Regions from separate parts of the Colwellia sp. KS18-150 genome, predicted to be linked through region 1. Evidence: predicted binding sites of a transcription regulator. Region 1 holds the regulator's gene; each other region holds the start of a gene.
The links. The regulator FNR, encoded in region 1, switches genes on or off when oxygen is low (the NO sensors DNR and NnrR bind a similar motif). The targets are predictions, from matches to a motif close to TTGATCTAGATCAA.
Positions count from the first base shown of each region.

Region 1 (5,627 bases):
CAGCAGGTTAATGACTTACTTGTTCGCATCGACGTTGTACCTACGCCGCTAGTATTAGTACAAGCGGCTAATGAGTCGGCATGGGGCACATCAAGATTTTCTCGAATAGGACTCAATTTCTTTGGTATTTGGTGTTATCGCCAAGGTTGCGGGATGGTACCTGGTGGCAGAAATACTGGGGCCAAACATGAAGTAGCTGCGTTTCAAAGTGTAGATGAAGCGGTAGCGAGATATTTCTATAATATCAATTCACATAATGCTTACCGTGTCTTTAGAAGTATACGCTTTGAACTACGCTCTAATCATCAGCCATTAAACCCTGAGCTATTAGCTACAGGGCTACTTGCCTATTCAGAGCGAGGCGCAGATTATGTTACTGATCTTACGCACATGCTAAGACAAAATCAGCAATACTTTCAAGACTCTAATCTAAGTAAAGATGTTATTGCTGGAGAGTAAATAACTACTTAACCTGAATAACATTAAGCTCATTGCTATGTGAGCTTATATTGTCAGCTTGGGGATATTCAGGAGTATCAAATGCGGTATCACCGCCATCAATTATACCTGAATCACTATCAATAGTTTTAAAATCAAATAACTGGCTATCACATAAATGTGATGGGACAACATTTCGCATAGCTGTAAACATTGACTCTATTCTACCAGGGTGCTGTTCATGCCAGTCTTGTAACATGCGCTTAATGTTTTGACGTTGTAAATTAGGTTGTGAGCCACAAAGGTTACAAGGAATGATAGGAAACTGTTTTAATTCGGCATATTGAATTAATTCGGCTTCTTTACAAAAAGCAAGCGGTCTGATCACGACATGCTCACCATTATCGGAAACTAATTTAGCAGGCATAGCCTTCATCTTTCCACCATAAAACATGTTTAACATCAGTGTTTCAATCATGTCGTCTCGATGGTGCCCAAGTGCTATTTTTGTAGCGCCTAAGTTTTTTGCTGTTTTATAAAGAACAGCGCGTCTTAGCCTTGAGCACAAGCTACAGGTGGTTTTTCCTTCAGGAATTTTATCTTTTACAATCGCATAAGTATCTTCTTCAATAATATGATACTCGATACCTAAACCATCAAGGTACTGCGGTAGTACATGCTCTGGAAAACCGGGCTGTTTTTGATCTAAATTTACTGCGATTATCTCAAAGTTAATTGGCGCAGACTCTTTAAGTAACATTAAAATACTTAAGAGCGCATAACTGTCTTTGCCTCCTGATAAACAAACCATGACTTTATCGCCTTCCTCAATCATATTGTATTCAGCAATAGCTTGGCCGACATGACGTCTGATGCGTTTTTCAAGTTTTGGTAATTGAGTCTGTTGTATCGCAGTTAAGGGCTTTGAGGTGTTCATAAAAGGCAGCTTTAGTTAAAACGGTTTAATTTCGCCGCGCATTATAGGTTTTTTAGCGCTTTAAAGCTATAAGGCAGAGGTAACAAACTAGGGTCTGTTGAACTTTAAGTTTATCACTCTGTTTCGCTTGAAAAAGAGTGACGATTTTTCAGTAGAGCCTAATGGTTTATGGCTTACTTTAACCTAACTCCGTTAAAAACCGTCAAAGCACAATGATTACATTGCACTCTTCTCGCCTTGTTATCTTAAAAATTAGCTAATAACTATTTCAATATGTTGATTTACTGTAATGGTGATACATAGCCATCGGGTTTTAGAGCGAGAACGTCACAATTAAGTTGGTCAATTACATGCTCTGCTGTATTTCCTATTAGAGCGGCTGAAATACCTGTTCTACCGACAGTACCAAGAATGACCAACTCTGCATCCACTTTTTCTGCGACTTGCTCTATAACTGTCTCAGGTAAGCCTTCTTCAACATGAGTATTAAGAACACTAATATCAAATTTATTAGCATGAGTGATCATCGCTTGTTGATGATGCTTTAACATGGTGTCATTGTATTCTGTGGAATTAAACTCAGGTATTTCAATGGCGATATTTACCGGGGTACCTGGAAATGAATTTACTAAATGAACATTGCCTTGAACAATTGAAGCTAACTGTTTGGCTTCCTCAGTAATTTTAATATTAAGTGAGCGGTGTTCAGATTCATCACTACCAACATTTAGTGCTGCAATTATATTACCATTTTCAGGCCAAGCGTGATCTTTAACTAATAACACTGGGCAAGGGCATTTTCGTAAAATATGCCAATCTGTTGGGGTAAAAATCACAGACTTTAATTTGTCATGTAAGTGTGTTCCTTTGATGACAATATCATAATCATGTTCTATGACTTGCTCTACGATAGCTTCGAAAGGGCGGTTATGCCAAACCACTTGACAATTTATGTCCATATCACCTTTTAAACTATTAACAATATTTTCTAGCCATGATTTTTTATCTTTGATTACTGACTGACACATAACGTCACGTTCTTCGCTTGATAAAATAGTGGTCATTTCATAAGAAAAATCAAAAATAGTTAAAAAAGCACAAACTTCTACATTGGTATCAGTTTTGGCTTTAATACTAGCGGCTAATTCTATTGCTCTTTTTAGTGCTTTTTGATCTTCCGTTGTCGGATCGATAACGGCGAGGATTTTTTGATATGTTTGCATGATTAATCTCACTTTTATAAATTAACAATATAACCATTAAAAGAACATAGTTAATTTATAGCAAATGTATGAAATTAATGCTTGTTTTAAATCAATTTATTTGGAAGTTTACGGGTCACGATAAATGATTTTATCGCGACAATAACCCTTAAACTTTGTAGCGGATTAAGACTCAGCGCAATCAATTAATGCATCAATATCTAAAATAGAAATTAATTTACCATCAACATTGATTAAGCCATTTTTATGAAAACGATTTAACAACCGACTGATTGTTTCAACCGTTAAACCAATATAGTTACCTATATCGCTTCGAGTCATTGTTAGTCTAAATTCACTGGCGGATAAACCACGGTCATGATAACGATCGCTTAATGTAACCAAAAATGTTGCTACACGTTGCTCGGCATTTTTTCGGTTTAACAGGGTGAGCATTTCTTGATCAGTGCGAATTTCATTACTCATTAAGCGTAAAACTTGCTTCTTAAGTTTTGGCATAGTGTTAGACAGTTTGTCTAAATTATTATAAGGAATTTCACACACCATTGATGTCTCAAGTGCTTGAGCAAAACTTTTATGCTCAGCATCAGCTATTGCGTCAAATCCTAATAAGTCCCCCGCTAGATGAAAGCCAGTGATTTGCTCTTCACCTTGCTCGTTAACAGTATAGGTTTTAAATGTTCCTGAGCGAATAGCATATAGTGCGTGCATATCTTGGCCATCGGTAAATATTTTATCGCCTTTGTGGATAGGGCGTTTACGATCAATAATATTGTCGAGAGTATTAAGCTCTTGATCGTTTAGCGTAAAAGGCAAACAAAGCTCACTAATACTACAGTTTTGACATTTGATATGTTGTGCGCTTGGGCAACTATTGTTCGACATACATTACTCGATTATTTACATAGCTTCTTAGGACAAATCTATGGTATTAGAACACCTGTCTAGATGCAAGAAGTAAACTATAAATACCAAAGGTAATTAATATTAATGCCATTGTTTTTCGTAACTTAGCATTGGCTAATAAATGCTTAACACTACCGAAACTAAAAGAGAGTGTTAATAGCGCTGGCAAGGTTCCTAAGCCGAAAAAAAACATAATGCTTGCCCCTGTTACCAAACTACCGCTCGCTAATGCCCAAGTTAGGGTTGAATAAACTAGGCCACAAGGTAGCCAGCCCCAGATAGCGCCTAAAGAGAATGCTTTACTCGGAGTACTGACAGGAATAACATTTTTAGCCAAAGGAGAAATGTACTTCCATAATCCCTTTCCTAAAGCTTCAATGCGATTTATCCACATTAACCATTGCCCTAAATATAACCCTAATAAAATAAGAAAAATGGCTGAAATGATACGTAAGCTTGCCAGTGGCATACCGATATTTTTTGCAGCAATTGAGCCAGTAAAGCCAACGATAGCGCCAATAATACTGTATGAAGCAATACGGCCAATATTATAAGCAAAAATTAAGCTTAATTTGTTTACTTGATTATGAGTCTGCTCTTGGCCATTAACAGGGATCTGTTGATTATTAGCATGCTTAGGCTGAGGAAGTGCAGATGTTAACATGGTAGTTATACCACCACACATGGCAATACAATGACCAGAGCCAAGTAAACCTATGATAAATGCCGAGAGAATATCAATATTCATTTATTGTCTTGTTCAGGAGCTTGAGTAGTTTTTATTTCTTTTGCATCAACTTCTGATTGAGTGTTCTGATTAACTTCGATAGATTCTTGGTTTTCATTTTCATCGAAAAGAATGCTCATGCCTTGCTTTTCGAGATCATCAAATTGCTCTGTTTTTACTGCCCAAAAGAACAAATAGATACCAAGGACAGTAAGTAATACAGCGATAGGGATTAATATGTATATTATGCTCATCTTTTACTCTTTTGTTGAGTGACTACTTTTTTAGTAAACGTAGTGAGTTGGTGATCACTAAAATCGAGCTTGCAGACATTCCTATAACCGCCATGTAAGGGGTTATAAATCCAGCAACGGCTAATGGTAATACAATGGCATTATAACCAAAAGCCCATAAGTAATTTTGAAACACGATACGACGTGTTTTTATTGCTACCTTATTTAAGGTGCTAATACTGGAAAGTTTATCATTTAATAAAATGACATCGGCACCGCTTTTGGCAATATCAGTACCGCATCCCATTGCCATGGAAACATGTGCCGCACCAAACACAGGGGAGTCATTAACACCGTCACCTACCATAGCAACTTTTACTGGTTCATGCGCTTGCATTTCCAACAGCTTATTCATTTTATCACTGGCTGAAAGGTCGCCATAACATTGAGTTATTGTTAACTGCTTTGCAATTTTATTACAAGCAATTTGGCTATCACCTGAAAGCATCAGAGTTTGATTATTGATATTTAATGATTTGATTAGTGATGATGCATCATTTCTCACTTGATCTACTAAGAAAAAAGCAGCGATAAGCACACCCTCACAAAGTAAAACACAACTTGCAGATTGGATGTCTTCATCAAACTCATCTAATTGCCAGCTTGGTTTACCTATACTGTACTCTTGATTATTAATAACGCCACTCACCCCTTTGCCTGATTCAACTCTTACTTGGCTTGTTTGCAGTGAGTAATCACGGTAAGGACTAAAAGGCTTAGCTAAAGGATGTTCAGAGTGAGATTCTAATGCGGCAGCAATCGCTAATACTTCCTGCTTGTTGAATCTATTTTCATTGGCAATGCTTACCTGTTCAATGACAAACTCACCAGTGGTTAATGTACCGGTTTTATCAAAAGCGAAACAATTAATCTGTGGCATAGTTTCCATAACATGTGCTGATTTTATCATGATACCATCACGGTTTAAGCGTGTAGTCGCACAAGTTAATGCGGTAGGAGTAGCTAAAGAAAGGGCACAAGGACAAGTAGCAACGAGCACAGATAAAGTGATCCAAAAAGCTTCTTCAGGTAAATGTTGTTGCCAATAAAGTGCTGTACCTATCGCGGTCATTAATATAATGGCGACAAAATATTGTGCGATT
Region 1 covers NZ_BAAJMC010000019.1:8,233-13,859, forward strand. Annotated here, with positions in the region: gene AC27IF_RS16595 (glucosaminidase domain-containing protein) at 1-459, shown strand, start outside; gene ttcA (tRNA 2-thiocytidine(32) synthetase TtcA) at 464-1,375, opposite strand; gene uspE (universal stress protein UspE) at 1,657-2,598, opposite strand; gene fnr (fumarate/nitrate reduction transcriptional regulator Fnr) at 2,764-3,483, opposite strand; gene AC27IF_RS16615 (sulfite exporter TauE/SafE family protein) at 3,530-4,252, opposite strand; gene ccoS (cbb3-type cytochrome oxidase assembly protein CcoS) at 4,249-4,485, opposite strand; gene AC27IF_RS16625 (heavy metal translocating P-type ATPase) at 4,508-5,627, opposite strand, start outside.

Region 2 (5,627 bases), on a different contig from region 1:
TTGTTGATCTTCAGTTAAATTAAAATTCATTTATCATTCTCTACTGTTTGGCAAAAATACTAATAATATATTTAGAGTTATTCTTCTTGTCGCTGTGCGTTCAAATTAAAAAACTGTACAGCGATAAGCTAGCTATAACATTTCTAATGCAATAGCGGTCGCCTCACCACCACCAATACATAAGGAGGCAACACCTTTAGATAGCCCTTTATTTTTCAGTGCATGAATAAGAGTCACCATGATACGAGCGCCACTAGCGCCTAAAGGATGACCTAAAGCACAAGCTCCACCGTTGATATTGACTTTATCAATGTCTAAATTCATATTTTTTACGGCTAACATTGTTACCATGGCGAAAGCTTCATTGATTTCAAATAAATCAACATCGTCTGTGGTCCAACCCGCTTTATCTAATAACTTATTCATTGCACCAACAGGAGCAACTGTAAACTCACTTGGCTTTTGTGCATGAGTAGCGTGTGCAACAACTTTACACAAAGGTGTTAAGCCACGTGCTTGAGCAGTAGATAACTTCATCATAACTAGTGCTGCTGCGCCGTCTGAAATAGAACTAGAGTTGGCTGCGGTAATGGTGCCGTCTTTCTTGAAAGCGGCGCGTAGTGATGGAATTTTATCTGGGCGTGCATTACCCGGTTGTTCGTCAGTATCGATAATTGTTTCTTTACGTCGATTAACCACAGTAACTGGCGTTATTTCATTTTTAAAAGCGCCGGAGTCAATAGCAGCATTAGCACGAGATAAAGACCGAATTGCAAACTCATCCATTTCTTCACGGCTAAAGCCCGTTTCATCCGCTGTTTCTTGAGCAAAACATCCCATAGATATACCGTCATAAGCATTTTCCAAACCATCAAGCATCATATGGTCAAGTACTTGTCCATGCCCCATACGCATACCAGCTCTCGCTTTTGGCAATATATAAGGTGCATTACTCATGCTTTCCATGCCCCCAGCTACGGCAAGGTTAATAGAGCCGGCTAATAAAGCATCATGAGCTTGCATAGCTGCTTTCATCCCTGAACCACACACTTTGTTTATAGTGGTACAAACCGTTGATAGTGATAAATCAGCCGAAATAGCTGCTTGTCTTGCTGGTGCTTGTTTTAATCCAGCAGGAAGAACACAGCCCATAATCACTTCATCAATTTGATCATTGTCTATATTGGCTTGTGCCACTGCAGCTTTTATAGCACTTGCTCCAAGTTCAGTAGCAGCAACGTTTTCTAAACAACCGCTAAAACCACCCATAGGCGTTCTGACCGCTGAAACAATTACAATAGGATCACTAGTTGACATGGGGTTCTCCATAAAAATAAGTTATAAATTTAAAATGCTGATAAACAGCCTAACCCAAATTGACGTTTACGCCAACGTAAACCTGATTGATGTGCTTTGAGGTTTTTCGATTTTTGTAATGAGTTAATTACAGCGGTGTTGAATAAAAAGTATAGAATTTATTTGAAAAACTGCCTACTTCAGCTTCAGTAAACAATCCATAAACAATAAAGGTGGGTACAATTTTATAGAAAACAGCTACCTATTGATTAGTGGCTAAGTAATCTTTTTAAAATAAATAGTCAATACTTTATCTTGGTAAGTAATACATCATCACTAGGCAAAAAATCACTATAGCTAAAAAAGCTTTAATAAAAAAACCACGACGAGCCTTACCCTCAGGATGATTTTTTGCTAAAGCCATTCCGCAATTACTACAGCTTTCAGATTCAGTAAGGTTTTCTGTCTGACAAAATAAACATTTTATGCGTTCACTCGACATTAGCTGCTCCTATTTAGTGACTGGTTAATTGGTGATATAACTGTGGTAAGCGTATCGGCAATTGCTCAGGTCGTAAAATTACCGTAAAACCATCACTGCCAAATAAGTAGGGCAAATATTCCTGTGCCTCTTGATCTATGGTGATACAAAATGGTTTGATGCCTAATCTATTCGCCTCAGCTATTGCTTGATGAGTATCCTCTATACCAAAGCGCCCTTCATAGTGATCTATATCATTAGGTTTACCGTCGGTTAATATGAGTAAAAGTTTTTGACTACTTGTTTGCTCAACTAAGACTTTTGTTGCTTGACGTATAGCTGCCCCCATTCGGGTATAAAAACCGGGTCGAATAGATTGCACACGTCCGCGAATTGTATCGTTGTAGGCTTCATTAAAATTTTTCAACATAGTAAAGCGAACGTTACTGCGTTTTACTGATGAAAAACCATACATAGCAAATTTATCACCTACGCTACTTAACGCTTCAGAAAAGAGTAATAATGAATCTTTAACTACATCTATCACACGATTTTCATCATCAAGATGTGCGTCGGTGGACATTGATAAGTCAGCCAGTAATAAACTGGATATATCACGATTATTCCCCCTAAAACTGCGATAAAGTCCATGCTCTTCAGTAGGAGATATTTGACTCTCTATATGAAAATCAAGCCATGATGATAGATCAAGCTCCTCTCCTTGGTCTTGTGCTTTTAACCAATAACGAACACTACGTAACTGTTCAAATTGTGCCTGAATAGTTTTGGCAATCTTCTGTAATTTAAGTGGTAATTTTTGTGGTTCACAGTTTTTAGGAAGCATAGGTTGTAACATGCATCGATCTTCTTCAAGTAGCTGCTTTTTATAATTCCACTCAGGCAGTTTTATCCCATCTCCCAAAGGAATATCGTCTTCTGAAGCTGACGGTAAGTCTAAATCAATCTTGATTCGGGCACTTTTTTGGCTTTGCTGCTTAGACAATGTGATTTTATCTAAATCCTCAGCGACTCTTTGATTATCATCGTCGTCATCATCACTATCATCAGTACCGCGATCAAGTTTAGAAAATTCACTCCAAGAAAACATACTCTCTAAGCGAAAAATCATCATGCCATCTTTTTCGCTACCTGAGTCAACTCGCTCTGATTTTTTTCGGCTGGCATCACTTTTCTTAGCATTGCCCGTTTCAGCATCAACTAACTCTTCATTTTCATCATATTCTGCTTGCACTTGAGGGTCTAATTTTGCAGAAGGATAAAGCCATAAATAAACAGCCTGAGGTGCATAATTCACCGTAGGAAATTCATTAACTGAGCCTGGAAATTCAATTGCTTGAATTATCGCTTTTTCCATTTCTTGCTCTGCTTGTGGACGGCTTTTATGATCTAGCCGTGTGGCAATAAATGCTTTTGTTAAGCGTTGATAGCGTGGTTTTAAAGCCGGAAATTTATTTAGAACATCAACGACTAATTGCTGATTATCAATAGCCCAATGACTAAATTTTTTTTTATGGTGAGCAGCTAACACTGCTAACCAAATATATAAATCTTTATTTAATGATTCGGTTGGAAATACCGCTAACGTTTCAGGTAGGCGCAAGCTTTCTTCATCTTGCCAAGCAAGGCTAATTTGATGGTTTTCACCGGCGATTTTTTGTAGAAAACTTCTGCGAACAAGGTAATCTTGTGCACTGGCAGCTTCTACTCGTTTTATTGCTTCGCCACCTAAAGCGCGGTAAACCATGCCAACAGAGCGACTAACTTGTGCAAAGCTAACAGCTGCATGTTCAAAATTCGTACTGGCTTTACGGGTAATATACTTATGCCAAATTCCGCCGATCCACTCTTCCATTTTTCCAACCTGATAAGCATTTAAACTTCATAGCCATATGCTAGCAAAATGAAGGTAACGGTATTGTGATGTGGGTCAATGATGTGACGTAAAACTAGTGATTTCAGCCTAATGTTAAGTACTACTAATTATCAATATTTCCTTTTGCTAAGCGTATTTGATTTTTAATTTCTTGATCACTGGGTACAGTTAAATCGGGTAAATTAGCGCCACCGATACTGTTTAGTACTAAGCCCATCATAAAACAAAAAAATGATACTGAGCCAAAGAAAGCCTTTATCACTTTGTCATCTTCATCCGTAATCGTCAGTAAATAGCCACCGGTAATAAAAGCAGCAATAATACTTACCACACCGACAACTTTGGCTGTTCGTTGTAAAAAATGTTTGTTTTTTCGTTGAGTTAATTGCATTAAAAATATCCTGCTGATGCTGAATTATTTGACTAAAAAGCTGTGATATTCCTATCACAGCTTTTATCTAATGTTTGTCTAGTTTATCGATTCATCTAGGCATTTTTCACTGTTACTTTTTCAGTAATAAAGAAACTTGCAAGATAAGCAATTAAACCGAGTAAGAAGACCACACCTGCAATTTCACGCATCCAGTAGAAAATAGCGAGTTTATCTTGTGTAGCCATAAAACCTAGCGCTTCACCACTTTCAGGTAAGCGTTGTAGCCAAACTTGTAATATGCCTGCACCAGTTAAGAACAAGGTAATAAACACCATACCTACCGTCATTAACCAAAAGCCCCACATTTCCATAACTTGAGCTTTGTTACAATTCGCTTCTCCAATACCGCGTAACTTAGGCATAGCATATGACATGATTGTCATAACTATCATGGCGTAAGCACCATAAAATGCCATATGACCATGAGCAGCAGTAATTTGAGAGCCGTGAGTATAGTAGTTCACTGGAGCAAGTGTATGTAAAAAGCCCCATACACCGGCACCTAAAAATGCCATAACTGCGGTACCTAGTGCCCATAACGTTGCGGCTTTATTAGGATGTTCACGACGACGGCGATTCACCATGTTAAATGCATATAACACCATAGCGAAGAAAGGTAGTGGTTCCATTGCTGAAAAGATTGAACCAACCCACTGCCAATACTCAGGAGTCATTAACCAATAAAAGTGATGACCCGTTCCTAAAATCCCGGTAATAAGAGCCATTGCGATAATGACATATAACCACTTCTCAATAACTTCACGGTCAACGCCCGTCACTTTAATTAATACATAAGCTAAAATAGCGCCCATGATTAATTCCCATACACCTTCCACCCATAAGTGAACAACAAACCACCAGAAATACTTATCAAGCGCTAGGTTAGTTGGGTTATAAAATGCAAATAAGAAAAATACAGCTAAACCAATTAAACCAGTCAGTAAAACCATGTTTATTGCTGTTTTACGGCCTTTTAGAATTGTCATACCTAGGTTGAATAAGAAACCTAATGCAACAACAACAATACCAATTTTTGTAATTGTTGGTTGTTCAAGGAATTCTCTGCCCATGGTTGGCCATATTTCATTGTAGGTTAATTCAGCTAGTGTTGAGTAAGGTACCAGTAAGTACCCTAATATCGTAGCGACACCCGCTGCGGCAAAAATCCAGAATAATGCTATCGCTAGTTTAGGGCTATAGAGTTCTGTTTCAGCTTCATCTGGTACTAAGTAGTATGCAGAGCCCATAAAGCCGAATAGCAACCAAACAATAAGTAGGTTTGTATGTACCATACGCGCTACATTAAATGGTATTAAGCCGCCGACGATATCGCCAACAACATATTGTAAGCCCATAAGTAAACCAAATAGTATTTGCCCAACAAATAATATCATGGCAAAAATGAAGTAAGGTTTTGCTACGGCTTGTGATTGATATTTTAAAGTATTCACGCCCTTATCCTTCTATGTTTGGTGGCCAATTATTGTCATCTAGCTCAGAAGTCCATTTTAGGAACTCAGCCA
Region 2 covers NZ_BAAJMC010000021.1:60,155-65,781, reverse strand. Annotated here, with positions in the region: gene AC27IF_RS17430 (acyl-CoA dehydrogenase family protein) at 1-30, opposite strand, end outside; gene AC27IF_RS17425 (acetyl-CoA C-acyltransferase) at 133-1,317, opposite strand; gene AC27IF_RS17420 (DnrP protein) at 1,607-1,798, opposite strand; gene AC27IF_RS17415 (nitric oxide reductase activation protein NorD) at 1,812-3,650, opposite strand; gene AC27IF_RS17410 (hypothetical protein) at 3,775-4,062, opposite strand; gene AC27IF_RS17405 (cbb3-type cytochrome c oxidase subunit I) at 4,158-5,555, opposite strand; gene AC27IF_RS17400 (c-type cytochrome) at 5,560-5,627, opposite strand, start outside.
Region 2: the regulator FNR is predicted to act here: its motif matches at 3,716-3,729, upstream of AC27IF_RS17415 (nitric oxide reductase activation protein NorD).

Region 3 (5,627 bases), on a different contig from region 1:
GGCACGTAAAAAGATTCGTGAGGACGAAGAAGCGGTAATTGATATGACACCGATGCTTGACATCGTATTTATCATGCTGATCTTCTTCATCGTAACCACTTCTTTTGTAAAAGAAGCAGGTATTGAAGTAAATAAACCTAAAGCGGCACAACAAACTAAACAGAAAAACGCTAACATCTTTGTTGCAATCAAAGATAACGGTGAAATCTGGTTAGATAAAGGCCGTGTTGACGTCGAACGTGTTGGTGCAAGGATTGAAAAATTACTTGCTGAACAACCTACTGATGTTGTTATTATCCAAGCTGACAAAGATGCCAAACATGGTGTTGTTGTTAAAGTAATGGATGCAATTAAAGAAGCAGGAAGTGGTCTTAGAATCTCAATTGCTGCAGCGAAGGGGTAGAATATGGGACGCTTTTTAGTATCAATACTACTAGGCGCTGCAGTTACCTTTGGTTTATTTGCTTTTATGGCTTTCCTTGTTTCATCAGGTGATAGAAACAAGGACGAGGCGCAAGAGAATATAATCGTAGAAGTAAATACTACGCCACCAAAGTCTGCTGCAGAGACACGTCGTCGTGTTCCGCCGCCACCACCTCCGCCGCCTAAAGCGCCACCTAAGCAAGCTCCACCAGAGCCTGAAGCTAGTAATGACACGGGTGGTTTACAGTTTAACATGCCAGGTGTTCAATTATCTGGTGCGTCAACTGGGTTATCTGCGCCGGGTGCTGGTTTTGGTCGTGACGGTGATGCAACACCAATTGTTCGAATAGAGCCTAAGTACCCTATTCAAGCAGCTCGTGACGGTAAAGAAGGTTGGGTTAAACTTTCATTTACTATCAATGAAATTGGTGGTGTTGAAGACGTTAAAGTTATTGAAGCAAAACCTAAGCGTATATTTGACAAAGAAGCCAAACGTGCTCTTAGAAAGTGGAAGTATAAGCCAAAAGTTGTTGATGGTAAGCCATTAAGACAACCAGGTTTAACGGTCCAGTTAGACTTTAAAATGGACGGAGGGAAGTAGTTATGCTTAAACAATTTACCCTTAAGGGTTCTTCTTTAAAGAAAGTTTCAACGTCGTTAGTTGTTGTTGCTTCACTTTTAGTAGCTCAAGTACCTGTTGCAGATTATGCAATGGCTGCTGCTGCGAAAGAAGAAAAGAAAAAACGTCCTACACAGTTAGTTGGTCCATCTGTTGGTAAAAAAGTACAAAAGGCTTTTGAAGCCTATACTGCTGATGATATCGATGGTGCTTTAGTTATTTTAAAAGATATTGAAGCTAAGAAAGATTACGATAAAGCCTATGTTGCACGCTTTATTGCAGTTATGTACGCCACTAAAGGTAATGAAGAGCAAGAAGCTATAAAATACTTAAAGCAAGCTGTTGGTCCTGACATCTTAAATGAAGTTGATCATGGCGAAGCTTTAAAACTTCTAGCTGACTTGCAAATGCAAACCAAAGACTACAAAAATGCATTGAAAAACTATTATGCGTGGATGGAGTTTACCGGTAAAGATGATGGTAATACTTGGGTGAAAATCGCTCAAGCTAATTATGAGCTAAAACAATTAGACAAAATGATTGTTCCAGCTGATAAAGCCATTGCTGCATTTGGTGATAAGCCTAATCAAAACCCTTATGTATTAAAGCTAACTTCGTACTATGAACGTAAAATGTACAAAGAAGCTATTAATGTATTGGAAACGGTTATTTTAATTTTCCCTGATAAGAAAACTTGGTGGACACAATTACCAATGTTTTATTTGTTAGTCGAAGATTATCCTAAGGCTGTACAGACTCTTGATCTCGCTTACAAGCAAGGTTTCCTAGACAAAGAATCTCAGATTAAAACTCTAGCAAACTTATACTCTACTTCAGAAGCTCCTTATAAAGCAGCTATGTTGTTAGAGAAGCATATTGCTTCAGGCCTAGTTAAACGTGATGAGAATAATATTTCATCTTTAGCTAACGCCTGGCACGCAGCACAACACGTTGGTACTGCTGCTAAGTATTATGGTGAACTTGCTAAGCTAACTAATGATTCTAAGCATTATCGTAAACAAGGTATGTTGCTTAAACAAGATGAGCAATTTACTAAAGCGATTCCTGCATTACAAAAAGCGTTAGATCTAGGTGTTAAAAATGAAGGCCGTATATACATGAGTATTGCAGAGTCTTATTTTTACTTAGAAAAATACAAGCAAGCGTATGCAGCTATCAATAAAGCGATGCAAGATCCTAAAGCGCGTAAAGCCGCTAAAGGTTGGAAAGGCTTTATTGCTGACACAGCTAGACGTAAGAACGTGAAAATTTAAGCAATTAATTTTTACCTCATGACGTATCATCTTAAAAACCAGCTTAATTGCTGGTTTTTTTATGTCTAAAAGAATTAATTTAGTTTCAATTAATTGAAATTTTATTTAATACTTGATGGTCTATGTAAAAAGTCATATAACTAATAGTGATACTTAAATAAGTTTTGCTTAGAAGCACTGGCTAAATTTATCGTAGTAAAAGTATTAACAATTTAAATAATAAGGGAAACAAGTCATGAATTTACTTAAAAAATCAGGTTTAGCTGCAGTATTCGGTTTAGTCGCATTTTCAATTTTTGCTAGCAATGTTGCTAAAGCTGAAACTAATCCATTTGCAAGCCAAGGTGTAGTAACTATTGAGAAGCAAGATGAAAAAGCTAAATGTGGCGAAGGTAAGTGTGGTGAAGGCAAAGCCAAAGCTAAATGTGGCGAAGGCAAGTGTGGTGAAGGTAAAGCCAAAAAAGCTAAATGTGGCGAAGGCAAATGCGGAGAAGGCAAAGCTAAAGCTAAATGTGGCGAAGGCAAATGCGGAGAAGGCAAAGCTAAAGCTAAATGTGGCGAAGGCAAATGCGGAGAAGGCAAAGCTAAAGCTAAATGTGGCGAAGGCAAATGCGGTGAAGGAAAAGCCAAAAAAGCTAAGTGTGGCGAAGGCAAATGTGGCGAAGGTAAAACTAAAAAGTGTGGTGGTTAATCTACTAGCTTAATAAGTTTATAAAAAAAACGAGCTGCTTAGCTCGTTTTTTGTTTTAGTACAGGATTTAAACTTTAGGTTTGCCAATATAGTAATAGACAGTCCAGCTTTTACTAAATACGCTATCTAGTGGCACAAAATGGGCTGAAATACTTGCTTTGCTGCTATCGCTAGTAAACGTTATTTTTTTACCGTCATCGTTAATTCTGGGCTCTTCTTTAGCCTGCCATTCATCACTCAAACATTGTTTAGTAATATCTATTGCGCTTTGGTAATACTCAACAGCAGTTTCTTCACTATTTGAAGAGATATTACAGGCATATGTGGTATGTTCTCCACCCCACGACCATATATGGCAATTCTCGCCAACAAGGTTATATTTGGCTTTCCAGGTGTTGCTAGCCTTAGCTTTGATCTTTGTTAATTTAATTTGTTCAAAGCCATTATCATAAGCATTAATGAGTGCTGAAATTTTTGGGCAAGGATTCGTAACCGGAGCTAGGTTTTTTTGAGCAATGGTATTCTGGTTTACACATGCGCTAAGTAAAGTCGTTGCTAACACTAAGGTTAGTTTATTTAGGTTCTTAATCAAAATAGCTTCCTGCTACTATGGGAGATTGATGGTTGAAATGATACAAAATTATCGGTGATTTTAATAGTCCTTAAAAACTGTTAAAATTGGCTACCTGTAAAATATTATTTTTATCTCTATTAGGAATTCTTTTGAACAACAGCGATGTAATACGCCGACTGCGTTACACTTTTAATTATAATGACAAACAAATGATGGCAATTTTTGCTTCAGCAAATCTGACGGTAACTCGTGAGTTAGTTAGCCAGTGGCTAAAAAAAGATAATGATCAAGATTTTGTCAGTTGTTCAGATAAACAGTTAGCGAGTTTTCTCAATGGTTTTATTAATGAAAAACGTGGGAAAAAAGATGGCCCACAAGCTGTAGCTGAGTCAAGATTAACTAATAACATTATTTTAACTAAGTTAAAAATTGCGCTTAACTTAAAAGCTGAAGAGCTATTAGCTTTACTTGAGAGTGTAGACTTTCGCTTAAGTAAACCTGAGCTTACTGCATTTTCTCGTAAGCCAGAGCATAAAAATTATCGAGAATGTAAAGATCAAGTGTTGCGTAATTTATTACAAGCCATTGATAAGAAGTACCACGTTGCTCGAACCGTTAAGTTTACAAAAGATAACGCTAAAACTGATGCCAAAACGAGCCATCAAATCAAAGGTAAAGGAAAAAGCAGTTATCAAGGCAAAGCAAAAAGTAGTGAGCCTCAAGTTGATGGAGCTAGACCCAATGCTAGTGCAATCTATGTTAACCCTAATTCCAATAAATCGAACAAAGATAAGCCAGCCCGTAAAACTTTAAAGCTTAAGCCTGAAGATATCTACAAGCAGCCTAATAAGTAAAATTACGTACCGATAAGTTAATTAATTTAACTTTGATATGCATCAATATACTCTCACTCTCTATTGTTATTATTTACTATTAGTCATTTTATTTTACCGACTTGTATTTATACCAAACGGATTAACTCTTACTAAATGATCAGTTAATTAGTCCGGTTGGTATTTATCAATAAGAGAGAGGTTGTTATGAACTTAAATCAACACAATGAATCCATTAATCAATCAAAGCCTATCGTCTATTCTTGCTCTGGTTGCTCTAATTTAGCACAAATGGCTCATAACATTTCATTAAACCTAGATGTAGATGGCATTGCTGAAATGTCGTGTATTTCTGGGGTTATAGGGCAGGTTAAGCCTATTAAGGCGCTAGCGATATCCGGTCGTCCAATTATCGCAATTGATGGTTGTGAATTGTCGTGTACTAAGTCGTGCCTTGAGGGGAGTGGTTTACATGCAGATTATTATTATCGGATCAGTGATTTAGGTTTTGAAAAGCGCAGCAAATGGGATGATTCACTTACTGAAAATACTATTGCGATGAAAACTATCTACGATAAGTTGTTTCAAGAAGGTATAGGTTTTACTGCTTAAAGTTATTGAATTTAAGTTTTCTCCTATTCGTTTCTGATCAGTTTACCTTTATCCGTTTTGATATAATTGTTCTTATCACAGCCCTCAAAATCGATAATTGAGGGCTTATTACAACGTTCCCAATACACACTGATTTATTTAATCAATTTGGTATTAGATACGCTAAGCGTTTGTAGATGCTAGTAGTTGACCCATTGGCCATAATGATCATTTTTTGCAAGTGCAGCCTGACTACCTTTCAATGAGAAGTCATAACCGCATAAGGAAAAATTACCACGAAAAGCGAGTGCTTGAATGAGTGCTTGGCTATCAAGTGGTGAGAAGCTAGCATAATATTCAGAGCGAGTTCCGTCTTCACTATTTGCTTCAACATCAACACTTAGCGTGCGTATCGGCTTACCTTTATTAAAGCTAATTTTCTGACAACTATTATCACCCTTAGCACTAAACTGAGACCAAAGTTTTGTAGTACTCACCTCATCAGCCTGCCAATTAATCACTAAACCTTGATGTTGGGATAAAAACAAAGTGAAGTTATCAGGCATAGTGAGTGGGTGTTCACGTACTATCGTTGAGTCTGCCATTATTTGCTGCTGTGGTA
Region 3 covers NZ_BAAJMC010000017.1:31,231-36,857, reverse strand. Annotated here, with positions in the region: gene AC27IF_RS16010 (ExbD/TolR family protein) at 1-403, shown strand, start outside; gene AC27IF_RS16005 (energy transducer TonB) at 407-1,024, shown strand; gene AC27IF_RS16000 (tetratricopeptide repeat protein) at 1,027-2,316, shown strand; gene AC27IF_RS15995 (HvfA family oxazolone/thioamide-modified RiPP metallophore) at 2,552-3,007, shown strand; gene AC27IF_RS15990 (hypothetical protein) at 3,075-3,599, opposite strand; gene AC27IF_RS15985 (YehS family protein) at 3,731-4,435, shown strand; gene AC27IF_RS15980 (putative zinc-binding protein) at 4,622-5,026, shown strand; gene AC27IF_RS15975 (hypothetical protein) at 5,206-5,627, opposite strand, start outside.
Region 3: the regulator FNR is predicted to act here: its motif matches at 4,468-4,481, upstream of AC27IF_RS15980 (putative zinc-binding protein).

Region 4 (5,627 bases), on a different contig from region 1:
GCAAAGCATGTTCCTTTTGCCGACCTTGGCTGAAAGCTGTGACTCGCTTTAAATAACCGATAACGCGAGTGCCATGATCAATATCAATACTGCCACAATGTGCACACTGCTCAAGTGTGCGTTTATCAATCGCTTCACAAGCATTGCAAATAGTAATTTTAATATTGGTGCAAAAATAGTTGCAGCCAGTGGCTGCAGCGACATTGAATAACTTTAAATAGGCTTGGCTTGATAGTGCCTCATCAAGGTTTAAGTGTAAGGCTGAGCCACCATCAAGGTAGCGAGTTATTTCTTGGCCATGCAATACAAATTTATCTAAATGATTGGTGTCATTGTCTTCAACTAAGTAAAAGTAAGAGTTATAACAGTCTCGATTAACTTGATAGCCATCTTTTCGATCCCATTTGGCGTTTTTAATCCCTAAGTTTTCAGCAGGTACAAACTCAGTGTTAAACATGTAGCCATATCGTTTTTTGGCAGCTTGGTTTGCTTGGTATATTATCTTAAGTTTACTACTAACAAAATCTTTATAGGCTTGATTATTACCAACCGTAATATTTGAGAATTCAGCGGCTTCTGCCATGCCATTAATGCCAATAGTCAGAAATTGTTTGTCGAGGGAAATAAAACCAGCATCGTAAACAGATAATGCCCCTTGCTGTTTATATTCTTCCATTAATTCACGATAGGCTACTTGGTATTTTTGAATTTTTTCTATCTCTGTTTGCAAATCACGCCCGTCTTGCACCAAGCGATTCATGTTTAAGGTAATAACATTAATTGAACCCGTTGCCACGCCACCCGCTCCTAGCGTGTATGAGAAAGTGTTGTCGGAAATCTCATTGCGCAATCGGCAACATGAAGCGAGTGAATCGGCGCTGTCGGATAAATAGATGAAAAATGAATTACCTGCCGATTTTTGCTCGGCTAACTGTAGGGCAAAATCTTGATCTTTACATTGACCATTTTCAGTTAACATGGCCGCGGTAACCACAGGAAATGTTAATACTGATTTCTCACGCTCTTGGTTTAACCATGTTAAGAAAAATTGTTGTAAAGATTCGACAGTTTTCCAATTTGGTTTAGTAAAGTCTGGGAAAACAAACTCACCAAACATAGATTCAAAATAGTGCTGGTCAAATAATGAAATATTCCAAAAGACACTTTGATAGCCACGGGCTGCAGCAGGTTGGTTAATTGCATAGACTACATGCTGTAAGTGATTCTCTATTGCAAACTTATGGGAGTTTAAGTATTCATCGCCATATTCAAGACGAGCAAAGTAATCGAAATAAGTTAAAAACTCTACGGTCGCAACGGCGCCTGCAAATTGTGCAGAAATAGCAAAAATGAGGTTAACAAAAGAGCCACAAAAAGACTCTAGATGTTTTGGTGCTTTAGACTCGCCACCCAGCTTGGTTAAACCATCGAGTAAGAATGGATACATACTAATGGAAGTACAGTAAGGTTTTAAGCTAGTCTCATCATGCACATAGATTTCATGATCTTCAATTTGTCTTAGGTACTCATCGGCTAAATCGTTGTTAAAAATGTCACGAATTTTATCTTGAACCAAACCTCGATTAATTTGAACAAAACAATCTTTAAGAAGCTCAGCTTCTAATGTGGCTATATTTTTATGACTAACATTAGCGTTAGCATCCATTTTTGAACCGTCAGCAGCATTTTGTGCTAAGAAGTATTCATGGATGAAATTCTTTTTATTATCTATTTGTTGTTCACTAAGCCGTAACATTGTTGACTCCTTTAGGGGGGTTGGTGTTTTGATTTTTTATAAAGAGGTGGTTGAGTTTTTCACCGCTAATAACATTTCGAAATACTTGGTTTGTATTTGTGCTTTCTAAGCCACCCAGGTTGGCTTGCCATGCACCTGTTTTCAAAAAGTTAAGGTGTTGAGTTATGTTTATGTCTATATGTTTTTCCCCAGAATATAAGCATGTTTTTAGACCAGAATTTTGGGCAATAAGTAATTTTTCAATAAGTTCACTTTGATGCCACTCACCGCCAAAGAACAAGATGCAGCTGACAAGACCGTGGTACTTTTTAAGCCAAGCAATAAAGGATTTGTTTGTTAGAGGAGTGCCGTATTTTTCATTCCACAGCTCTGTGCTATGACAGCCTACGCAGCCGAGTTTGCAGCCAGTAATGCTAAAGCACAAACTGATCTCGTTAGGAACTTCTTGGAAAACAATCGTTGGCGGAAGAGTATTGAAAATTTTCATGTCTATATGTTGTGTTTATTTTTGTTGTTGACACAATATATAGTATTTGTTGGTTTTTGTTAGTTGATTAAGATCAACTTTGTTCTATAGAGTTTGCAATTAATAGTGTTATTTACTTTATATTTTTGCAAATGTATTTACGGCAAAGGAAATCATTTGATGAGTATGATTTAATCGGTACTGATTCTGTCACCGATCAAATCAGTTGGCATGGTTGCTAAAATGCTAGATTTTAAATTGGTAATTAAATTTTGCACCTGCGTGATCAGTATCAATTGATATTTCACCATTGAGCTTTTGAGTAATTAAGTTACACACAATCGACATCCCTAAACCAACACCACCCTTTTTTTTAGCCGTAGTGTAAAAGGGGTCAAAAATGTGTTTTTGCACTTCTGGTGACAAGCCAATGCCATTATCTTGATAGGCTACTTTAATTAAATCATTTTGTTGAGAAATGTTTATGACAATATGATTATCATCAATATTATTAAAGCCATGGCGTACACTGTTAGTAATTAAATTGGTTAGGATTTGTGCATGAACACCGGGGTATGTTGCGAAATTTATATTGTCATCTGCGACTATGTCTAGTGAAGCTTTTTTAGTTTTCAATACTGAGTTCAGTGTCGATACAATTCTCAGGTAGTACTCTTTTATATTGATAGTCTCTATTTCTAAGTGGTGTTGATCGGCGGCAGTTTTTTTAAAGTCCTCAATTAATTTTTTAGCACGTGTTAAATTACTCCCTTGCATGGATAGTGCTTCGTCTACCGCATGACAATAATGCTCCATATCTTTCATGCTTAATTGCTGGCTAGCTATTTTATTTGTTAACTGCTTATGTTCATCAGTAATAATACTGTGCGTTGTAATGGCAATACCTAAGGGGGTATTTACTTCATGAGAAATGCCAGCGACTAAACCTCCTAGAGCCGCCATTTTCTCTGATTCAACCAATTGTTGTTGTGCTTGTTGTAATTGTTCAACGGTTGCTGAAAGTTCTAACGTACGAGATAACACTTTTTCTTCAAGGGAAGCTTCATAATTTCTTCGCTCTAGTTCAGCAGCAATACGCCCTGAAAACACTTGAAATAATGTCACTACCTCTTCATCATCTTCTAAAGGTTGTTCATATAAGGCGACAATAATTCCCATGATGTTTTGTTTTGAATCTAGCAAGGGAGTACCGAGATAAGCTTCTATTTTCATATCAACGAGCAGTTGATCTTTGGGGAATAGGGCACAAACATTATCTCGATAATAACAAACTGAATTATCGGCAACATTCGCGCAAGGTGTATTTTCTAATGAGTATTCAAAATTATCTGATATGCTACCTTTTGAAACAAGAGCAATAGTTTTGGACAGCAATTTATCAGTATCAAGTATTGCGATAAAGGTATAATCAGCGGCAATTACATCGTCTAGGGCTAGAGTGATGGCATTAAAAAATTCATCACCATAACTATTTGATACCGCTTCGATAATTGTGCGGATATTATTATTCATGATAGCGGCTACTTGGCATTATAATTGGCCCTCCAACTAGTAACTATGGCATAGAATGTAATATTTGCGTTGTTTTCTGCTTTAAACTTATGTTTTTGACTTATTCTCAGCTTATGAAGTACAAGATTTCAATTAAGAATAAGCAATTTTAATTGTTAATAGTGTTATCACCATCAAATAAAGTAATGAAAAACTCAAACCATTGCCGTTTTACTTCATCGTCATGCTCTTCATCTCTTTTGTTTTTTCTATCCGCCATACATTTATCGAAAAGGCTATCAATCGATTGAGTGTCAATATTCTTATCTCCGTAGCTGATGGCGTTACAGTCCCTGGTATCGGTAGATACCTGTGAAGTGGGTGATGAGGAGCAGGCAGAAATATTAATAAAAAATATGATAATAACTATAAATTTCAGTGGCATTTTAAGACCTTAAACGGGGTATACATTCATAAAGAATGCCGGTAAGAAGAATATTGATGAATACACCATTGAGCCCGTAACTAGTATTGCAAAACTATAAAATATAACTTGGGTAAAATACACTTTAGGTTGAGTAAATGCACTTGCGTTAAACGAGTATATCGCTAATCGATACTTTGTTTTAATGACAAACCATTTACTTGCAAGCCAAGTGAGCGTTGGTTTGTAGTAAAGTACTAAAAAAGCAAAAATAAATTCCATTCCGCCTATTTCTGCCATCAATATTAATTCAGGCATAAAGGGGACGAGCGCCGCCATCAGTAAAGTAAAAACTATCTTTTGAATACGAGTGAGATCGTGCCACATGATAAAGTCCTTTTTTATATTGCTAAGTGTTGGCGATATCTTTTTGTCTTTAGTAAAAATAAAGCCTTTGACATAATATGTCAAAGGCTTTTGGTTATTCATATAAATTACTGAAATAATTAATTTAAAAACGCTTGGTAAGCGAGGTTATCGGTTGCCTCTTCAAATTGATAACCTAGGGCATCTAAGTGAGTAAAAAATTCAGCTTCTTTATCAGGGCTTATTTCAAATCCTGCTAATACCTGTCCGAAAGCAGCACCGTGGTTTCGATAGTGAAATAAAGTGATATTGAATAGCTCACCCATGGCTTCAAGAAATTTCTCTAAAGCACCAGGATGTTCAGGAAACTCAAAACTAAATAATCTTTCCTGCTTGTTTTCAGTATTATTCTTACCGCCAATCATATAACGGACATGCAATTTAGCTAGTTCATTATCAGTAAAATCATTTACCTGATAGTTAGCACTTGCTAACTCGATAAGTAACTGTTCTCTTTCTTCAATGCTGCCACTTAATCGTACGCCGACGAAGATGTTAGCCGTTTCCTTGCCTACATAACGATAGTTAAACTCAGTGATTGCTCTATTGCCTATTGTTTGGCAAAAGCGTTTGAAACTGCCTTTTTCTTCAGGGATGGTTACCGCTAATACCGCTTCTTTTTTCTCACCTAACTCACAACGTTCTGAGACATAGCGTAATGAGTGAAAATTCATATTCGCGCCAGAGAGTATGGCCACCAGTGATTGTTCTTGTACGTTATTGTTTGCACAATACTTTTGCAGCCCTGCTAAAGATAACGCGCCAGCAGGCTCAGCAATAACACGAGTTTGTTCAAAAATATCTTTGATTGAAGCGCAAATTTCATCCGTAGATACGGTAATCACTTCATCACAATAGCGTTGTATTAAATTAAAAGTGCGTTCGCCAATACGTTTTACTGCAACACCGTCAGCAAATAAGCCTACTTGGGATAAATCTACCGGTTTGCCAGCATCTAGAGCGGCTTTTAAACAAGCAGAATCTTGTGCTTCAACGCCAATCACTTTGGTATTTGGACTAAGCTGCTTTAAGTAAACTGCCAT
Region 4 covers NZ_BAAJMC010000028.1:21,718-27,344, forward strand. Annotated here, with positions in the region: gene nrdD (anaerobic ribonucleoside-triphosphate reductase) at 1-1,756, opposite strand, end outside; gene nrdG (anaerobic ribonucleoside-triphosphate reductase activating protein) at 1,743-2,243, opposite strand; gene AC27IF_RS18885 (sensor histidine kinase) at 2,469-3,755, opposite strand; gene AC27IF_RS18890 (hypothetical protein) at 3,904-4,179, opposite strand; gene AC27IF_RS18895 (hypothetical protein) at 4,189-4,545, opposite strand; gene ilvA (threonine ammonia-lyase, biosynthetic) at 4,665-5,627, opposite strand, start outside.
Region 4: the regulator FNR is predicted to act here: its motif matches at 2,307-2,320, upstream of nrdG (anaerobic ribonucleoside-triphosphate reductase activating protein).